One region of the Zongyangia acetica genome, then DNA from elsewhere that is predicted to be linked to it. Evidence: predicted binding sites of a transcription regulator. Region 1 holds the regulator's gene; each other region holds the start of a gene.
The links. Region 1 encodes NrdR, which represses ribonucleotide reductase genes. Its sites were predicted from a motif close to CACNANATNTNGTG; they were not measured.
Positions count from the first base shown of each region.

Region 1 (5,942 bases):
CAAATGGGAAAGGGATTTGGCGGACACGAAAATAAACAACGCCGTTTTTATATATCCCATTAGTACCCAGATTGATACATGCAAAGCATCAAGGCGCTGGAATATGGATATCTCTGCTACCGACGCCAAAGTATAGAAGGGAAAAGGCTGGGTAATCCCCAACTGTCCCAAAACACCTACTATAAACACTGAGACCAAAATAAGCTGGGCTGTAAACATAGCGTCCCACGCCACCATGCCTTTTCCGATCTTTCCAATAATATGGGGCATCAGGAAAAACAGTGCCGCCAGTTCCATACTTTGTCCCACGCTGTCCATCATTCCACCGAATAGTGCTGTTGTCCCCTCCTGCAGTCCAGACCAGAAAGGCATCTTGAGATTTACCCAATCCATTTGTGGCAGCAAAGAAAAAATAATAAATCCCATAGAAATGAGAAAGACAGCAAAAACAATAATAGCGGTCCTAGAAAGGGATTCAATGCCCATAAAGACGCCATAGCAAGCCGCTAGAATAAGGAGGAACACAACCAAAAAATGAGATGCCTGGGGATAGATGACAGTTGTAATGAACAGCTCAAAATTGGCTACTGTATATCCTGCAACGGCCGCAAAAAAAAGAAAATAAAAAACATCTACCACAGCAGCCCCCTTTCCCACCGCTTTAGCCGCGCACATTGAGAGGTCAGACATTTCCCCCTGTAGGCTATTCCTCCGAATAAAATAGTATCCCGGAAGGAAGATCAGAAGCATCAAGGCAAAGCCCAACAACACTCCTATCAGAGCAGTTGTTGCTCCAAAAGAACTGCCCTGCTTTGAATTATAAGAGATGATGGTGAAGGCTCTGCTAAGAAAAAGCAGTAAAACCACTTGATACATTTTGACCCTACGTTTGGACATCTCCAAGCCCCCTGCTTACTTTATTTCCGATCCGGGATAAGACTGGATATTGACCTGCTCTTTTTGTAAACTTTGCCAGCTTTTGCGGACTACTACATCCCGCATATCAAAAAGGTTAAAGGGTGTAATCGGTGCTGTAAACGGGATACCATAAGCATTGATGGCGCAAATATTAGAAAGCACCAAGGCTCCTGCTAAAGTAATCCCATATAGTCCCAACGCTCCGCCAATAATGATAAAAGAAAAGCGTAGGATGGTAACCGGTTCATATAGAGAGGGAACAACAAATGAGCTAATGGCGGTCAGGGCCACTACCATGACCATGGGAGCACCTATGATTCCCGCCGTTACAGCCGCATCACCAATAACCAACGCTCCCACTATACTAACTGCATGACCGATAGGCCTGGGAAGCCGCAGTCCCGCCTCTCGCATGATCTCATAAATAATAAAGATAATAATGGCTTCAACCACCAAGGGAAAAGGGGTTGCTTCTTCTGAAGACGCTATGTTAAAAAGTAGCTCATAGGGAAAAAGCTCCGGATGGAAGGTGGCAATCGCTACATAAATCCCCGGTAGCAGGATTGTAGAGAAAAAGGAAATATATTTGAGCCAACGAATAAATGTGGCATAGAAAGCACGGTGGCAGTAATCATCAAAGCTTTGAAAGTTCTCGGCGAAAAAATAGGGGACCACAAGAGCAAATGGGGTTCCGTCCACTAAAATTCCAATTCTTCCCTCATTGATTTTGGCGCAAAGGGTGTCAGGCCGCTCTGTATGTCCTACCTGGGAAAAAATAGATAACGGTCGGTCATCTAAAAATGGCTGCAAATATCCTGACTCCAAAATGACGTCCAATCGAATGGATCCTAAACGTCTTTTGACCGAATGTAAAATTTCATCGGAAACCTTATCTGTCAGGTATACAAGACAGATGTCCGTTTGGCTTTTGCTTCCTACTGTGATCATCTCGAATTTCAGATTAGGCGATTTGATACGTCGCCGGACCATGGTCAGATTAATACGCAGAATTTCGATGAATCCCTCTCGGGAGCCGCGAACATTAACTTCTGCTGACGGTTCAGAAACTGATCGAAACTGAAATCCCTGTAAGCCCAGCGCCAGCCCCACATCAATGCCATCCACTAGTACAATGGCAAAACCTGACATCATAAAGCGAAATAGTTCTCCATAGGTGCGAAATTCCTGCTGGTCGTTAGCGAGGATGCAGTCGTTGCGCAACCAGTTTTGCAGTCCCTGGGGTGTGGAGTCTTCAAAGAGGTTCAATTGATAAAGGGGCTCAATCAGCATTTCTGCCATAGTCTGGGTATTAACCATCCCTTCACAGATGAGGATCTGGATCCGAATTCCAGATACCGTCATCTCATTGGCGACAAAGTCAGAAGAATTAGAGTACAACTGTCTGATCTTCACCATATTATCATCCAGAGAAGTTACCAGGTGTTGGGATAATGCACCATTTTCCCTCGGCTCTTGAGAACCTTCATTATTTTTGCGTTCCCTTCGAAATTCTTTTTCGTTTTTCCTAAAATAATACTGCCGTTTGATAAAATCAAACATCTGACGACACCTGCCCTTTAGCGCCAGATCTGACGCCATTATATTGGTACTTCTATCCACTTCTTGTAGGATTACCATTTTCACTAAAATTAAACCTATTCTAAAAGATGCTCGCTGTGTATCCTCCCTGCTATCCATAGGAATAAAAAGAATCCCTAGTCAAATAATAACCAGAGATAAAACATAGGAGGGTGGGTGTCGCATGTCCATCATTTTTATACGCACCATCATACTTTATCTTTTGATTGTCTTTAGCCTCAGGGTCATGGGAAAACGTCAGTTGGCAGAGCTTCAACCCTCCGAGTTTGTCGTCACTATTCTAATTTCCAACGTAGCGACTCTTCCATTGGAAGACATTAATATTCCCCTTATTGGCGGTGTGGTCCCCATTCTCCTACTAGTTAGTTTTGAAGTATTGGTCTCCTTTATCACACTCAAAAGCCAAAGGGCACGAAAAATTGTCTCTGGATCGCCTCGTGTTATTATCCGCGATGGCGTCATCGATCAGCAAGAGATGAAAAATCTCCGGCTTTCTATCGATGATCTGATGGGTCAATTGCGCAGCAAGGATATCTTTGACATCAGTGACGTAGCCTTTGCCATCATTGAAACTACTGGTAGCCTCAGCGTCTATCAGAACTTTGACGCGCGCACCGTTACTCCTAAAGTTATGCAGATCCCTCAGCCCTCCGTCAATGACAACGTCCCACCTGTTGTCGTAGTCAGCGATGGAATTCTTAGCCACCAGTCACTGGAATATCTGCAAAAGGACGAAAAATGGCTGCAAGGCATTCTTGACGCTGCCAATGTTACCCTAAAAGATACTTTTCTTATTACAGCAGACCGCAGTGGCGCCTACCACCTGATTAAGAAGGAGGGATAAGATGAAGCGAATATTGCTTTCCCTAGGAATTATTACTATCTTGGCTGTGCTCTCCGGAGCCAGTTTATGGTACCTAGACAGTATTCATGATGAAATTAGCGTGATGTTACAGGAATGCTATCTCTATGGAGTTGAAGGAAACAAGGAAGCTGCATCGAAAAAATCTCAAGAGGTCTTCGAAAAGTGGCAGGAGAGCGAAAAGTACCTGGTCACCTTCATCCACCATAATGAGCTTAATGAGGTCACCATCGTCACTTCCCGGCTTTCACCTCTCATTGAAAACGGAGAAACTGCGGAATATCTAGCTGAGGTAAAGCAAGCAGTGGTCCTCATTGAGCATATGCGAAGTTCAGAACAACCTCATTGGAAAAATATCCTATAGTAAAATAAAGAAATAACCGCCCCAAGGGGCGGTTATTTTCGTTCACGCAATCGTTTCAGTTCTTCCATAAAGGATTCAACATCAGCAAACTGTCTGTAAACAGATGCAAAACGCACATAGGCGACTTCATCAATTTTTCTCAAATGCTCTAAAACAAGCTCCCCAATTTTTACTGTTGAAACCTCCCTCTCCAAGGAATTGAGCAAGGAAGATTCGATATCATTGACAACCTGTTCTAGGGTCTCAATCGACACAGGACGTTTTTCACACGCCCTCAGCAGCCCATTGAGCAACTTGGTTTTGTCAAAAACTTCTCTGGATTTATCCTTCTTAATCACCATAAAAGGAAGTGTTTCCATTGTTTCATAGGTAGTAAAACGTTTGGAGCAACTCAAGCATTCACGTCTCCGCCTGATTTTGGTTCCTTCTTCGGAGGGCCGAGAATCGACCACTTTACTCTCAGGAAAACCGCAGAAGGGACATTTCAAGTCAATCACCTCATTACTCATACATTAGATCTATTGTACCATAATCCCAGTAAAGTAACAAGTAAAATTAAAACTCGCTCCTTATTTTTAAAACAGCTCACAATTATGGAAGAAAATCATAGATTACATCCATCAAGTGACATGGAGACACTTGATACTGATTACACATAGAGACCAATTTCTCCACCACACTCTGATTGCATGAAATATCTTGTACTTGTGTATTCTCGTACTCACCATTTAGACGGATGCCATAGATATTCATCTTTTTTCCATTTTTCTCTATTGGCTCGACGGTCAATTCATATACATAATTGCGAATTTCTTTCTTGCCATTCATTGTGTCTCCCCCATTATTTCTGTTGTATCATTTACTAACAGGATAATTATACTCCGAGGAAAACCATAAGAAAAGACAAAGATTTCAGAAATTTCGACTAAATATACCCGTAATTTCACAATTATCTGAGATTTATTTCCACATGTTTATGAAAGTTGTCGGTTGTTTGTCGAATTATAAGAGCAAATCACATGTATAAATTTATGGCAACAAGTTGTTCAAATTCATGTATGATTCATAAAGATCTGTAGTTTTTTGGAAATTATGACGATACAACTCTAAAATGAGAGCGCCATGATAGTCAAAGCCATGCAGTATCTTTATCAATTCAGAGAAATCGACATTCCCCATTCCAATAGGCAAACAATCATATTCAGCTGTAGAATCACTGATGTGGATGTGGCTCAACCCACTCCCCATTGCCTTGGCCATCTCGAGGGGATCAATTTTTGATCGGATTGCTTGCTTCACATCCAGAACAAATTTAGCATCTTTCCCTAAAGCGCGGGACATATCTTTTATGAAATCTGGAGTCGCACTTTTACATCTCTCCACATTTTCCTGACATAAATACACTCCAAATTCTTTTCCCGCCTCATAGAGCCGATAGTACCTCTCAAAATAACGAGCATTTTCAAATCTACTTTCTCGATAATTCCCATGGAATACCACATAAGAAGCGCCGAGGAAAGCTGCGGCCGAAAAAATAGGACGATACATTTCTATTCCATCATGAAACCGGCGTTCATAGTCTGTAAAAAATAAAAATGGCTCGTAGCCCGAGAGAAAGGGATGTACAGATATAACCTGACAATCGTACGCCTCCTTTATTTCTCTCAAATTTCTTAAAAAGGGTTTTGACAACTCTGAAGGCGCATTAAAAAATATTTCCAAGGTTTTAATCCCCATCTTAGCCAGCGTCTCTAAAGCCTTTTCTGTCTGCATTGGATATAAGCACGCTGTCGATACTCCAGCTTTCATCTGACACCTCATCTCTTTCTTCTATTTATATCCATGATTCTGGAAAAATTTCTTCATTGTTTATACTCTATTATTATGATACCATAAGTCAATAGGAGTTGATCCCATGAAATTGAGTTTTTTTAAAAGCCTAGACCGCATCAGTGAGTTTTCGCTGCAGCTCCTGATTATGGGGGCCGTCCTCGGTTGCGGGTTATATGCCATGGCCTTAATCATTTTTTATTTACTTCCTATTGTACCAGATATGCTACAAACTCTCAACTTAATACGTGCCCTCAGTCAAACAGCCTATCCCTGTTTTCTATCCTCCTTGATTGCCTCTATCCTTATCGATATTTTCCAAAAATTTTATCCCATATAAAAAGATACATATAATAAAAGGCATGGCCA
Region 1 is NZ_JBBEWN010000008.1:74,890-80,831, reverse strand. Features, by position in the region: gene WGC32_RS08765 (GerAB/ArcD/ProY family transporter) at 1-897, opposite strand, end outside; gene WGC32_RS08760 (spore germination protein) at 913-2,517, opposite strand; gene WGC32_RS08755 (DUF421 domain-containing protein) at 2,681-3,361, shown strand; gene WGC32_RS08750 (DUF4363 family protein) at 3,363-3,743, shown strand; gene nrdR (transcriptional regulator NrdR) at 3,776-4,231, opposite strand; gene WGC32_RS08740 (DUF6514 family protein) at 4,335-4,571, opposite strand; gene WGC32_RS08735 (sugar phosphate isomerase/epimerase family protein) at 4,773-5,552, opposite strand; gene WGC32_RS08730 (hypothetical protein) at 5,659-5,913, shown strand.

Region 2 (5,942 bases), on a different contig from region 1:
GAGGTGGAAGGTTTCATAGAATAAAAGGACAGCCGCTTATAAAGCGGCTGTCCTTTTATTCTGGCGCGGCCCTAGCGGGGCACGCCTAGCGGCGGGCAAGACGCGCGCCTGCCGGCGAGGATGACGCGCACTGAGTCTCGTTTGCGACATTGTCGCGTCTCACGCGTTCTTGTTGCGCACAGCGCCACAGCGCGACTTCCCCCGGCGGCTCGCCGCTAGTTGCATTTGGAATAACCGCAGCTGCGGCAGGAGACGCAGCCGCCCTCATGCTCCATTTCGGCGCCGCATTCAGGGCAGTACTTCATGGCGCCGGGATGGGTGGGCGCGGGACGCTTTTGGGCGTCCTCCGCAACGAAGGGGATGGCCTCGTTTTTGTGAAGGCTCTGGAAGTCCGCCACCTTCTTGATGACCTTGGCGATGGCGTCCGGGCAGGAGGTGCAGTTGACGTCCTGACGGCGGATGGTGGAGGGGCAGCGGATGCCCCGCAGCTGGTCGATGATCTCATCCAGGTCAATGCCGGAGCGCAGGGCGATGGAGACAAGCCTTGCCGTGGCCTCCGACTGGGAGGGGCAGCCTCCCGCCTTGCCGGTGGAGGTGAAGACCTCGCAGATGCCGTTTTCATCGTAGTTGACGGTGACATACAGGTTGCCGCAGCCGATCCGCATCCGCTCGGTCATGCCGGAGGTGATTTCCGGCCGGGGACGGGGCAGGATCTTGGTCTGAGGCAGCTGGAGCCCGGCGGCTTCGGGAGCTTTGGCGTCCCCCTCCTTCTTCACCGAACCGATGTTGAGGACCTGGCTGTCCCGGCTGCCGTCCCGGTAGATGGTGACGCCCTTGCACTGGAGCCGGTAAGCCAACATATAGACCTCCCGGACGTCCTCAATGGTGGCGTCGTGGGTGAAGTTGACGGTTTTGGAGACAGCGTTGTCGGTGTGGCGCTGGAAAGCCGCCTGCATCTTCACGTGATAGGTGGGGGAAATGTCATGGGAGCAGACAAAGACGTCCTTGATGTCCTGGGGAATCTCGTCGATGTGCTGGAGGGTCCCCTGGGCCGCGATCTTCCGCATGAGCTGGTCGCTGTAAAGCCCCCGTTTTTCCAAGGTCTCCCGAAGGATGGGGTTGACCTCGATCATCTCGGTGTTATCCATGACGTTGCGGATGAACACATAGGCAAAGACCGGCTCCACCCCGGAGGAACATCCGGCGATGATGGAGAGGGTGCCGGTGGGGGCGATGGTGGTGCAGGTGGCGTTGCGCAGAGGCGCCCCGTCTTTATAAATGCTCTCGGCGAAGAGGGGGAAGGCCCCTCTCTCTTTGGCCAGCTCCTCGCTGGCGGCCCGGGCGTGGGCGGTGATAAAGTCCATGATTTTTTCGCCTAGGGCCACGCCCTCCTCAGAGTTGTAGGCCACTCCCAACCGGGCCAGCATATCGGCAAAGCCCATGACCCCCAGGCCGATCTTCCGGGTCTCTTTGGTCACCTTGTCGATGAGATCCAGGGGGTATTTGTTGACCTCGATGACGTTATCCAGGAAGTGGACAGCCAGCTTTACCGTCTTTGCCAGCTTCTCCTCGTCGATTTCCCAGCCGCCGGAGGTTTCTTTGAGCATATTGCACAGGTTGATGGAGCCCAGGTTGCAGGACTCATAGGGCAGCAGGGGCTGCTCCCCGCAGGGGTTGGTGCTCTCGATCTCCCCCTGGCTGGGGACTACGTTGTCCCGGTTGAGCCGGTCTAAGAAGATGATGCCCGGCTCCCCGTTTCTCCAGGCGGCCTCTACGATCTTGTCAAAGACCGCTTTGGCGGAAAGATGTCCCACCACCTCTTTGGTGTGGGGATCGATCAGGTCGTAGTCGGCGTCCTGCTCCACCGCCTTCATAAAGTCCTCGGTGATGCCCACCGAAATGTTGAAGTTGGTGATGTCGGCGTTGTTTTTCTTGCAGTCGATAAAGTCCAGGATATCGGGATGATCCACCCGGAGGATGCCCATGTTGGCGCCCCGGCGGGTGCCGCCCTGCTTGACCGCCTCGGTGGCCATGTTAAAGACCCGCATAAAGCTCACCGGTCCGCTGGCCACGCCGCCGGTGGTCTTGACGGTGGACCCGGCCGGCCGCAGCCGGGAGAAGGAAAATCCGGTGCCGCCGCCGGACTTGTGGATGAGGGCGGCGTTTTTCACCGTCTCAAAAATCGCCTCCATAGAGTCCTCAATGGGCAGCACGAAACAGGCCGAAAGCTGGCCCAAAGGCCGCCCGGCGTTCATGAGGGTGGGGGAGTTGGGGAGAAACTCCAGGTTGGTCATCATGTCATAAAACCGGTCGGAGAGCCCCTCTACATCCGCCTTGGGGTCAAAATCCCGGTCCGCCTCCGCAATGGCGTCCGCCACCCGGCGGAAGAGCCCTTCCACCGTCTCGATATTTTCACCATGTTCATCTTTGACCAGGTAACGGCGCTCCAGCACCGTCCTGCCGTTTTGATTCATCTGCATCTTCCATTCCTCCGCTTTCTCAGGTGTGTATTTAAATGTACATCATCTTGGATTTTTATCACATCGGATACCACATATTGTATCACTCTGAAACTATAGATGCAATACGGCCACACCTTTTTCGGTGATTTTGTGATATGCATAAATTTTTGATCTCATTTTTTGATGGTTTCACCAAACAAGTGAAAATAAAAGGGGTATGAACAAAAATTCTTCAAAAAACTTTTCGCCCCTTTGATTTTGCAGAAACTTTCCACATTTTCCACAGAATTTTCAACGCCCCCTTGACGTTTTTTTCAGAATACCCTAAATTTTTTTTGGCAAATCCTCGCAGTGAGTGCTTTTCAAAATGATTGTGGAAATTTTACGAATTTTCAGTTGTATGGTTTCTAAAAAAACAAGGGAAAAATCTCACAAAAAGCCTCTTGTTTTTTTGCTCCATGGGGCAGTGAAACGCCCTGTCAAGTTTTTGCCTCGGGTTTTGGGCGCTTTTTGTAGGATAGGCACAAATTTTCCACGCCGGTTGCAAGAAGGCTGTGAAAGACGTATACTGATTGGTGAAAAACAAGAGAAGGAGGCAACCGGATGTTTCGTGAAATCGCTCCCCAGGAGCTCCAAGACAACCCATTTACCCTCATCGGCAAAGACTGGCTCCTCATCACCGCCGGCAACCGGGAAAAATGCAACACCATGACCGCCAGCTGGGGCGGCGTAGGAGTCCTTTGGAATCAGGACGTCTGCACCATCTATATCCGCCCCCAGCGCTATACCAAAGAGTTTGTGGATGGGGAAAAGGAGTTTTCCCTCTGCGTCATGGATTCCTCCTACCGGGAGGCCCTCAACCTCTGCGGCACCAAGTCGGGCCGGGATATGGACAAAATCGCCGCCTGCGGCTTCACCCTGGACTATGAGGGGGACACCCCTTACTTCAAAGAGGCCCGGCTGGTGATCCTTTGCGAAAAGCTCTACGCCCAGGAGCTGGCGCCCCAGTATTTCACCGCAGAGGGCTATGACGAAAGATACTACCCGGACAAGGACTACCACACCATGTATGTGGGCCGGATCAAAAAGATCCTGGTGAAATAACCCAAAGAAAAAGGACCGTCGCGGGTGGGCCTCCTGTAGAAGCTATCCTTTGGTAGCGCCAAGGACAAAGGCTTCGGTAGGAAACGGCGTTCCATAAGCAAGCAAAAAGAGTTTCGGCAGGAACCGGCGTGTTAGGTCACGCCGGTTCCTGCTTGTTCAGGTGATTTTCTTCCCGCGCCGCCTGTGACCGTTTTCAAACCGATCCGTCCAAATAAGCGGGGAGGGCCGGCCCCTCCCTTTGGAAGTGGCAGCCCTCCCCGCCGTGTAAAATTAGATTTGAATGACGCTTTGGTTACATCCTTTTATAGGTGTTTTCCCCAACAAAAACCTTAGCACTTTTTCCGTTTATGATAGATGACGCTTCCCATAATGGCGCATCCGGAAATCGCAAGAGAGAAAATCCACAGCGCCAGATCCCTTTCATCGCCCGTCTGTGGGGAGGTCTTATCGCCGGACTGGTTATCGCCGGCCGAAGCGCCAGTCTGGTTATTGCCGGCCGAAACGCCGGAGTGGTTATCGCCGGCCGAAGTGCCAGTCTGGTTGTTGCCAGTTGAAGTGTTGGGATCTGTCGGTGCTCCTATAGAGGGCTTTTCGTTTTCGTCAGACGGATCGGTTGCCGTCCCTGTAGCGGGGATTTCCACCGCGGCTTTCGCATAGCCACAGACGCTACATTCCTCATGCTTGAGGCCTGCTTCTGTAGCGGTTGCTTCCTTGTCTATTACCCATTTATAGCTATGGGCTGCTTTGTCTATGACCTCGCCGCACTCACAGGTATGCCAATGGCTCTCCTCATCCCTGTGCCAGCCGGTACCATCGGCAGTATGCTCTGTCAGCTTCGGAATAACGGTATCTTCCAGAGCAATTTCGTTCGTGCCTGCTTCATCACTGAAATACTTATCGCAGCCGTCGCAATACCAGTATTCTGTGTTACCCTCCGTCAAATGGGTTGCCGGTTTCGCCTCCGTTTTCACAAGATTTGTGTGGTTGGAGGCGTTTACATCCCCATATTCATCGCCGCAGATATGGCAGACCGCTTTCTCTGCGCAGGTAGCTTCTCCGCCGGAGTGCCGGCATTCATATCCGCATTCGCTGCACACACCGTTTTCCCATTCATGGGCTTCCTCTGCAACCGCCTCTGCCCCGCAGCAATCGTATACACTGGAATGGGTGGTCGCGGTCTGCTCCCATACGACCTTGCCGGAATGATTGTCAGGATCTACAGAACCATAGGCTTGCCGGCAGATATCGCAGACCGCTTTCTCTGTGCAGGTGGCTTCTCCGCCGGAGCAGGCCGCTTCATCAAGGTGGGTGCCGCAGCCATATTCGCAGATGTGATAGTGCTTATCGTTTTCCTGGGTCCATGTTTCTGATGCCTTGTGATTATCCAGGTCATAGTTTCCGTAAAGGCTTCCGCAGATTTCGCACTTTGCAAGCTGGGAACAGGTGGCTGTCCCGCCCTTGTGCTGGCAGCCATATTGGCAAACGGTGCATGTGCCATTTTCCCATGTGTGGTTGGTTTCCACTTCAATAACCGCCTGACAACAGTTGTATACTTTGGTATGGGTAGTGGCTGTGGTCAGCCAAGCTTCGGTGCCGGTGTGGTGATCGGGGTCTTTCTCGCCGTAGGGCTGACCGCAGACCGTACAGACCGCCGCGGCCTTACAGGTGGCTTCTCCGCCGGAGTGGACGGCTTCTTCTACGTTAGCGCCGCAGGTGCAGAGCTTCCAATGGCTGGTTCCGTCATACTGCCAGCCGCCCTGGGCCGTACAGGTATGCGCGCCGACCGTGACAGTTGCGGCGGTGGAAGCGAGAACCGTCCCATCCGCCTTTACACGGACTTGATAAGTACCATTGGTAAGTCCTGTTACGGTATTCCCCGTAATCTCTGTCCAGCCGGAATCAGTGGACAGCTTATATTCCATCGTGGGATCAACGCCGGTGATCTGTCCATCGTTCTGCTGGGTGGTGGTGCAGTCCACCTTGTCAACCCCTGTAGGCGGTGCCGCTTGGGTCACATCAATGGTCTGCACTTCAGAGTCAGAGGTGGTCGTGTTATTGCCAGGCTTATATACCTTTACATCATTCGTCGCTGTTACGCCGGTGATCTCCATGGTTGTGCCGGTAATATTATTCCATGTCCTGCCGCCGTCCACGCTGTATTTCATGGAGGTATCCACATCCGACAGCGTACCGCCCTTATCGCTTGTTGCGGTAAATGTAGCGCTTGGCGTTATTTCTGGAGACAAGGGGGGTTGGGTTGTCGTCAATGCAACCAGTTGCAATTCACTGGCATAGTCTGTTTTGTAGTCGCCGTTATACTGCTCTGAGAACAGATAGAGTGAATCGGTTTTGCTGTCGAAGCTGGCCGGCAGGGTG
Region 2 is NZ_JBBEWN010000007.1:11,170-17,111, forward strand. Features, by position in the region: gene hflX (GTPase HflX) at 1-24, shown strand, start outside; gene WGC32_RS07555 (vitamin B12-dependent ribonucleotide reductase) at 216-2,480, opposite strand; gene WGC32_RS07560 (flavin reductase) at 3,066-3,566, shown strand; gene WGC32_RS07565 (hypothetical protein) at 3,896-5,942, opposite strand, start outside.
Region 2: a site for NrdR is predicted at 2,549-2,562, ahead of WGC32_RS07555 (vitamin B12-dependent ribonucleotide reductase). Genes of this name have one in related genera too.

Region 3 (5,942 bases), on a different contig from region 1:
CGCCGGCAGCGATGGGAATTTCAGTGATTACGTTAAGTGTAGCATGGTTGCCATGGCGATTCAATAAAAACGAAAAAATTTCAAAGAATCTTAAAAATACCTGGGGAAATGGCCGCATATTTCAGTATATGCCAAGGAGAAAGCCGCAATTCGTTTATCAATAAACAAGGGAGGGCAATGCCCTCCCTTGAAGAATATCTTTGCGTGCCATGCCCACGCTACTGCGCCCCAAAATCGTGGAGGATAATTTCCTCCCCCGCAAGGGTGGCGGCAACATCAATGGCCCGCTGATTTTTGCTCCCCCGGAAAGGAGCGTCCAGGGTGCGAAGCTCCAGAAGAAAGGGGCCATCCATGAGCACATCGCATTGTTCCAGCAGTTTTCGGGCAAAGGGATCCTCCAATTGTAGAATCTGTTCATATGTATACCCAGAGTATATATAGAGATCCAGGCCAAGGGACTTGATTTTTGTGGCCAGCCGGTAAAGCGCTTCACATTGACAGAAGGGCTCCCCTCCGCTGAAGGTAACGCCCTGGAGCAGGGGATTTTTTTGTACCTCCGCCACCAATTTTTCCACATCGCAGTCAAAGCCGCCAGAAAAATCATGGGTTTGGGGGTTGTGGCAGCCGGGACAGTGATGGGGACAGCCCTGGACAAAGACGGTAAAACGCAGACCCGGACCATCCACAATGGATTCTTTGATCACCCCTGCCAGGCGCAGGGTGGTTTTTTCAGCCATAACTTTTCCTCCCAGGGGCAGTTGCCCTTCTTTCGCCGCAAAAGAGATGCCCCCAGCTGGGAGCATCTCTTTTTGAATTTATCTTAGATGCTGTAGTGCACTACAATGTCTCCATGGTGACGCCGTGTTTGACCCTGTCTTCTACCTCCGCCCGTTTGGCGTTGTTGAAGCGGTCCAACGTGCCCACCAGATAGCCGGTGATCCGGCGGATGCGCTCGAAGGCAGGACCGTCGGCCTCGGTGCGGTGGCAGTTGGGGCACTCGTCTCCGATGATACCGGTATAGCCGCAGACCGGATCCCGGTCCACCGGGTGGTTGATGGAACCGTAACCGATGCCGGATTCCTTCATGCAGCGGATGACCTGCTCAAAGGCCGCCAGGTTCTGGGTGGGATCCCCGTCCATCTCTACATAGCTGATGTGGCCGCCGTTGGTCAGATTATGATAGGGGGCCTCCAGCCGGATCTTATCGAAAGCGGAGATGGGGAAGTATACCGGAATATGGAAGGAGTTGGTGTAATATTCCCGGTCGGTGACGCCGGGAATGACGCCGTATTTCTTCCGGTCGATCTTGACAAAACGGCCGGAGAGGCCCTCCGCCGGTGTGGCGATGAGGGAGAAGTTGAGCCCGCTCTTTTTGGTCTCCTGATCCATCCGGGAACGCATATAGCCCACAATTTCCAGACCCAGATTCTGAGCCTCGGCAGATTCACCGTGATGCTTGCCGATGAGGCATTTCAGGCATTCCGCCAGGCCGATAAAGCCCAAGGTCAGGGTGCCGTGTTTGAGGACCTCCTCCACCGAGTCATCGGGGGAAAGCTTGTCGCTGTCCAGCCAGACGCCCTGTCCCATGAGGAAGGGGAAGTTGCGGACCTTTTTCTGGCACTGGAGCTTAAAGCGGTCATAGAGCTGATCGATGACCAGGTCGATTTTCCGGTCCAGATCCTCAAAGAAAATATCCAGGTTGCCGTGGGCCTTAATGGCCAACCGGGGCAGGTTGATGGAGGTGAAGCTCAGGTTGCCGCGGCCGGCGGTCACCTCCCGGCTCGGATCATAGGCATTGCCCATGACGCGGGTCCGGCAGCCCATATAGGCTACCTCTGTGTTGTGATCGCCCTCTTTATAATACTGCAGGTTAAAGGGGGCGTCCAGGAAGGAGAAGTTGGGGAACAGTCTTTTGGCGGATACTCGGCAGGCCAGCTTGAACAGGTCGTAGTTGGGATCCTCCGCGTTGTAGCTGACCCCTTCCTTTACCTTAAAGATGTGGATGGGGAAGATGGGGGTCTCCCCATTGCCCAATCCAGCCTCCTCGGCCAGCAGGATATTTTTGATGACCATCCGTCCCTCGGGGGAGGTGTCGGTGCCGTAGTTGATGGAGCTAAAGGGAATCTGAGCGCCTGCCCGGGAATGCATGGTGTTCAGGTTGTGAACCAATGCCTCCATGGCCTGATAGGTAGCCCGATCGGTCTCCTGAAGGGCATATTTCGCCGCAATTCCCTGGAGGCGGGAAGCGGTCTCCTCGTCGAAATGCTGGAGCAGATAGGCGTGTTCCGCCGCCTTATAGGTGGCGTTCTGGGCAAGGGAGGGGATCAACCCAGTTTCTTCTTTCAAGGCCTGGATCATTTGCTCGGTGAAGTCCTTGGCATCCTCCCGGCCGGTGAGCAGCTCGATGGCCTTTGCCATGTTGGCCTTGTAGGCGTGAAGGTAAGATTTTCTCACGCCGCCTGCCATAGCGTAATCAAAATTGGGGATACTCTGTCCGCCGTGCTGGTCATTCTGATTGGACTGGATGGCAATACAGGCCAAAGCGCTGTAGCTGTGGATGGAGTTTGGCTCCCGCAGAAATCCGTGGCCGGTGGAAAATCCCCCTTCAAAGAGCTTTTCCAGATCGATCTGACAGCAGGTGGTGGTCAGGGTCAGGAAGTCCAGATCGTGGATGTGGATATCCCCGTTTTCATGGGCCTGGGAATGCTTGGGATCCAGGATGAACATCTTATAAAACTGCTTGGCGCCCTCAGAGCCATATTTGAGCATGGTGCCCATGGCGGTATCGCCGTCGATATTGGCGTTTTCCCGCTTAATGTCGTTGTCCTTAGCCGATTGGAAGGTCAAATCCTCATAGGTCTTCATCAGCCGGGTATTCATCTCCCGTACCCGGGTGCGCTCGGAGCGATAGAGGATAAACTCCTTGGCGGTGCGGGCATGTCCGGTTTCCACCAGGATTTTTTCCACTGCGTCCTGGATTTCTTCCACGCTGGGGGTATGATTTCCCAGCTCATTTTCGATATAATCCACCACCTGGGAGGCAAGAGAAAACGCGGTATCATAGTCGTGTCCGCCGGTGGCCTGGGCGGCTTTAAAGATAGCGTTGGCGATTTTTTCGATGTTGAAGGCCACTTCCCGGCCATCCCGCTTGATGATTTTTGTGAGCATGATCGTTTCCTCCCATATATTCAAATACTATATATTGTGTTTATAAAAATGACAATACCAATTGTATAGTATGCATATGGAAAAGTCAAGGGCAAAGGGGAGGAAAATAGCGACAATGATTCACGATTTTTCCCTCTTATTTTTGTCGTATGGGCAATTTTGCACAATAAATATCCCCCTCCTTCCGCGCTTATACGGCAGGAGGGGGATATTTCCAGAGTACTGTTACACCCGGTAGATCAAATCGGTGTAGGTGGGCAGCGGCCAAGCGTCCTCTGCCACCATGGTTTCCACCCGGTCACAGCATTCCCGAAGCTGATTCATAGCGGGAATGACCATGTCACAGTAATAGCGGGCGGTTTGATACAGGCTCCTTTCCTCCCCAGCGTTGGCGTTGAGCTCCTCTAGGGCGGAGATACCGGCCTTTATCTTGCCGATAAGGGAGGAAAGATCCCGGACAATATCAGAGACAGGGGCCGGCATTCCTCCGGCCTCCTTGATGAGGGAGGCGTCCTTGGCCATTTCGGCGGCAAAGCGGATGCAGGCGGGCAGGATGGAGCGCCGTGCCATATCCACCATGGTGGCGGCCTCAATGGAGAGGACATGGATATAGTTTTCCAGCATGATGTCGTGGCGGGAGAAGCATTCGGCCCGGCTAAAGATATGATGGCGCTCAAACAAGGCCACATTCTTGTCCGAGATCAAAGCGGGGATGGCGTCGCAGGTGGTGTTTAAGACGGGAAGCCCCCGTTTTTTGGCCCGCTCCACCCATTCCTCGGTGTAGTTGTTGCCGTTGTAGATGATGCGGCTGTGATCCGCTACCACGTCGTGGACGATACGGCGGACCTCTTCATGGATGTCAGAGGCGCTTTGCAGCCGCTGGGCATACCGATCCAAGACATCCGCTACGGCGGTATTTAAAAAGATATTGGCGTAGGCGATGGACTGGGAAGCCCCCACCATACGGAATTCAAATTTGTTGCCGGTGAAGGCAAAGGGGGAGGTGCGGTTGCGGTCGGAATCGTCCTGGGGCAGATCAGGCAGGGCGGCAGCGGCGGTGTGAAGCACCAGCCGGGACACCGTATCCGGATTGACGCCGGAGGCGATGGACTGGAGCATGGTGGTCAGCTGTTCCCCTAAAAAGACAGAGACAATGGCGGGCGGAGCCTCAAAGCCGCCCAAACGATGGTCGTTGCCGGCGCTGGCGGCAGAAAGACGGAGCAGATCCCCGTATTCATCCACAGCCTCCAGCACAGCGCTGAGAAAGACCAGGAACACATCGTTCTCCCCCGGGTTTTTACCAGGGCTCAGCAGATTTTTCCCTGTGTCGGTGGAAAGTGACCAGTTGTTGTGCTTACCGGAACCGTTGATATAGTGGAAGGGCTTTTCATGGAGCAGGCAGGCCAGGCCATTTTTCTTGGCCACAGTTTTGCAGGTCTCCATGATGAGCTGGTTGTGATCGCAGGCTACGTTGGCGGATTCAAAAACAGGGGCCAGCTCGTGCTGGGCAGGGGCCACCTCGTTGTGCTTGGTCTTGCTGGTGACGCCCAAACTCCACAGCTCTTCATCCAGGTCATGCATGAATTTGCTCACCCGAAGCCGGATCCGGCCAAAATAGTGGTCGTCCAGCTCCTGGCCCTTGGGAGGACGGGCGCCGAAAAGGGTCCGGCCGCAGAGCTTCAGATCCAGCCGCCGCTCGTAAAGAGCCCGGTCGATGAGGAAGTACTCCTGCTCCGCGCCCACAGTAGCCATGACCCGTTTGACGTCGCTGACACCCAGCAGCCGCAGGACGGCGATGGCCTTGTCGCTGACCACATCCATAGATTGAAGCAGGGGGGTTTTGGTATCCAGCGCCTCGCCGGTGTAGGAACAGAAGGCGGTGGGGATATAAAGGGTACCGTCCTTGACAAAAGCGGGGGAGGTGGGATCCCAAGCGGTGTAGCCCCGGGCCTCAAAGGTGGCCCGCAGCCCACCAGAGGGGAAGGAAGAAGCGTCCGGTTCGCCCTTGACCAGGCTTTTTCCCGAAAACTCCAGGATGACCCGGCCGTCGTCGGTGGGGGTGAGGAAGGCGTCATGTTTGCCCGCGGTGATGTTGGTCATAGGCTGGAACCAGTGGGTATAATGGGTGGCACCCATCTCCACCGCCCAGTCCTTCATAGCGCCGGCCACCACATGGGCCACGTTCTCATCCAGAGGGGTGCCCTCTTTCCGGGTGCGCTTCAGGCTTTCATAGACGCTTTTGGGCAGACGGGCCCGCATGACGGCGTCGTCAAACACCTTACATCCAAAGATTTTTGTTACATTCATCCGTTGATTCCTCCCGAAGTGGTAGATCTGCCAGATCGTACTAGAGAAGCTTTCACCGCCTGCGAAAAGAGCGGCTTGAGCCTTTGATGCTTGTCCCCGGCATTGCGCGGCCGGAGGGATATTTTCCAGCCTGGGGCAGGGTGACGCCAGGCTTTTTCGCTGTTTTGTTAGAGCAGATGGATGCCGTTGGCCTCACAGGTGTCAATCATTTCCTCCGACCAGACAGAGGCCTGAACCTCACCAATGTGGGCCTTTTGCAGCAAGAGCATACAGATCCTAGACTGGCCGATGCCGCCGCCCATGGTCAGGGGCAATTCCCCTGCCAGCAGCCTCTTGTGGAAATCCAGGTTCCGCCGTTCCTCGCAGCCGGCCTCTTTGAGCTGGGCGCTGAGGCTCTTCTCGTCTACCCGGATGCCCATAGAGGAAATCTCCACCGCCCGGTTGAGAACAGGATACCAGACCAGAAT
Region 3 is NZ_JBBEWN010000007.1:149,721-155,662, forward strand. Features, by position in the region: gene nrdG (anaerobic ribonucleoside-triphosphate reductase activating protein) at 219-737, opposite strand; gene WGC32_RS08275 (anaerobic ribonucleoside triphosphate reductase) at 838-3,168, opposite strand; gene WGC32_RS08280 (glutamine synthetase III family protein) at 3,394-5,475, opposite strand; gene asnA (aspartate--ammonia ligase) at 5,643-5,942, opposite strand, start outside.
Region 3: a site for NrdR is predicted at 3,194-3,207, ahead of WGC32_RS08275 (anaerobic ribonucleoside triphosphate reductase). Genes of this name have one in related genera too.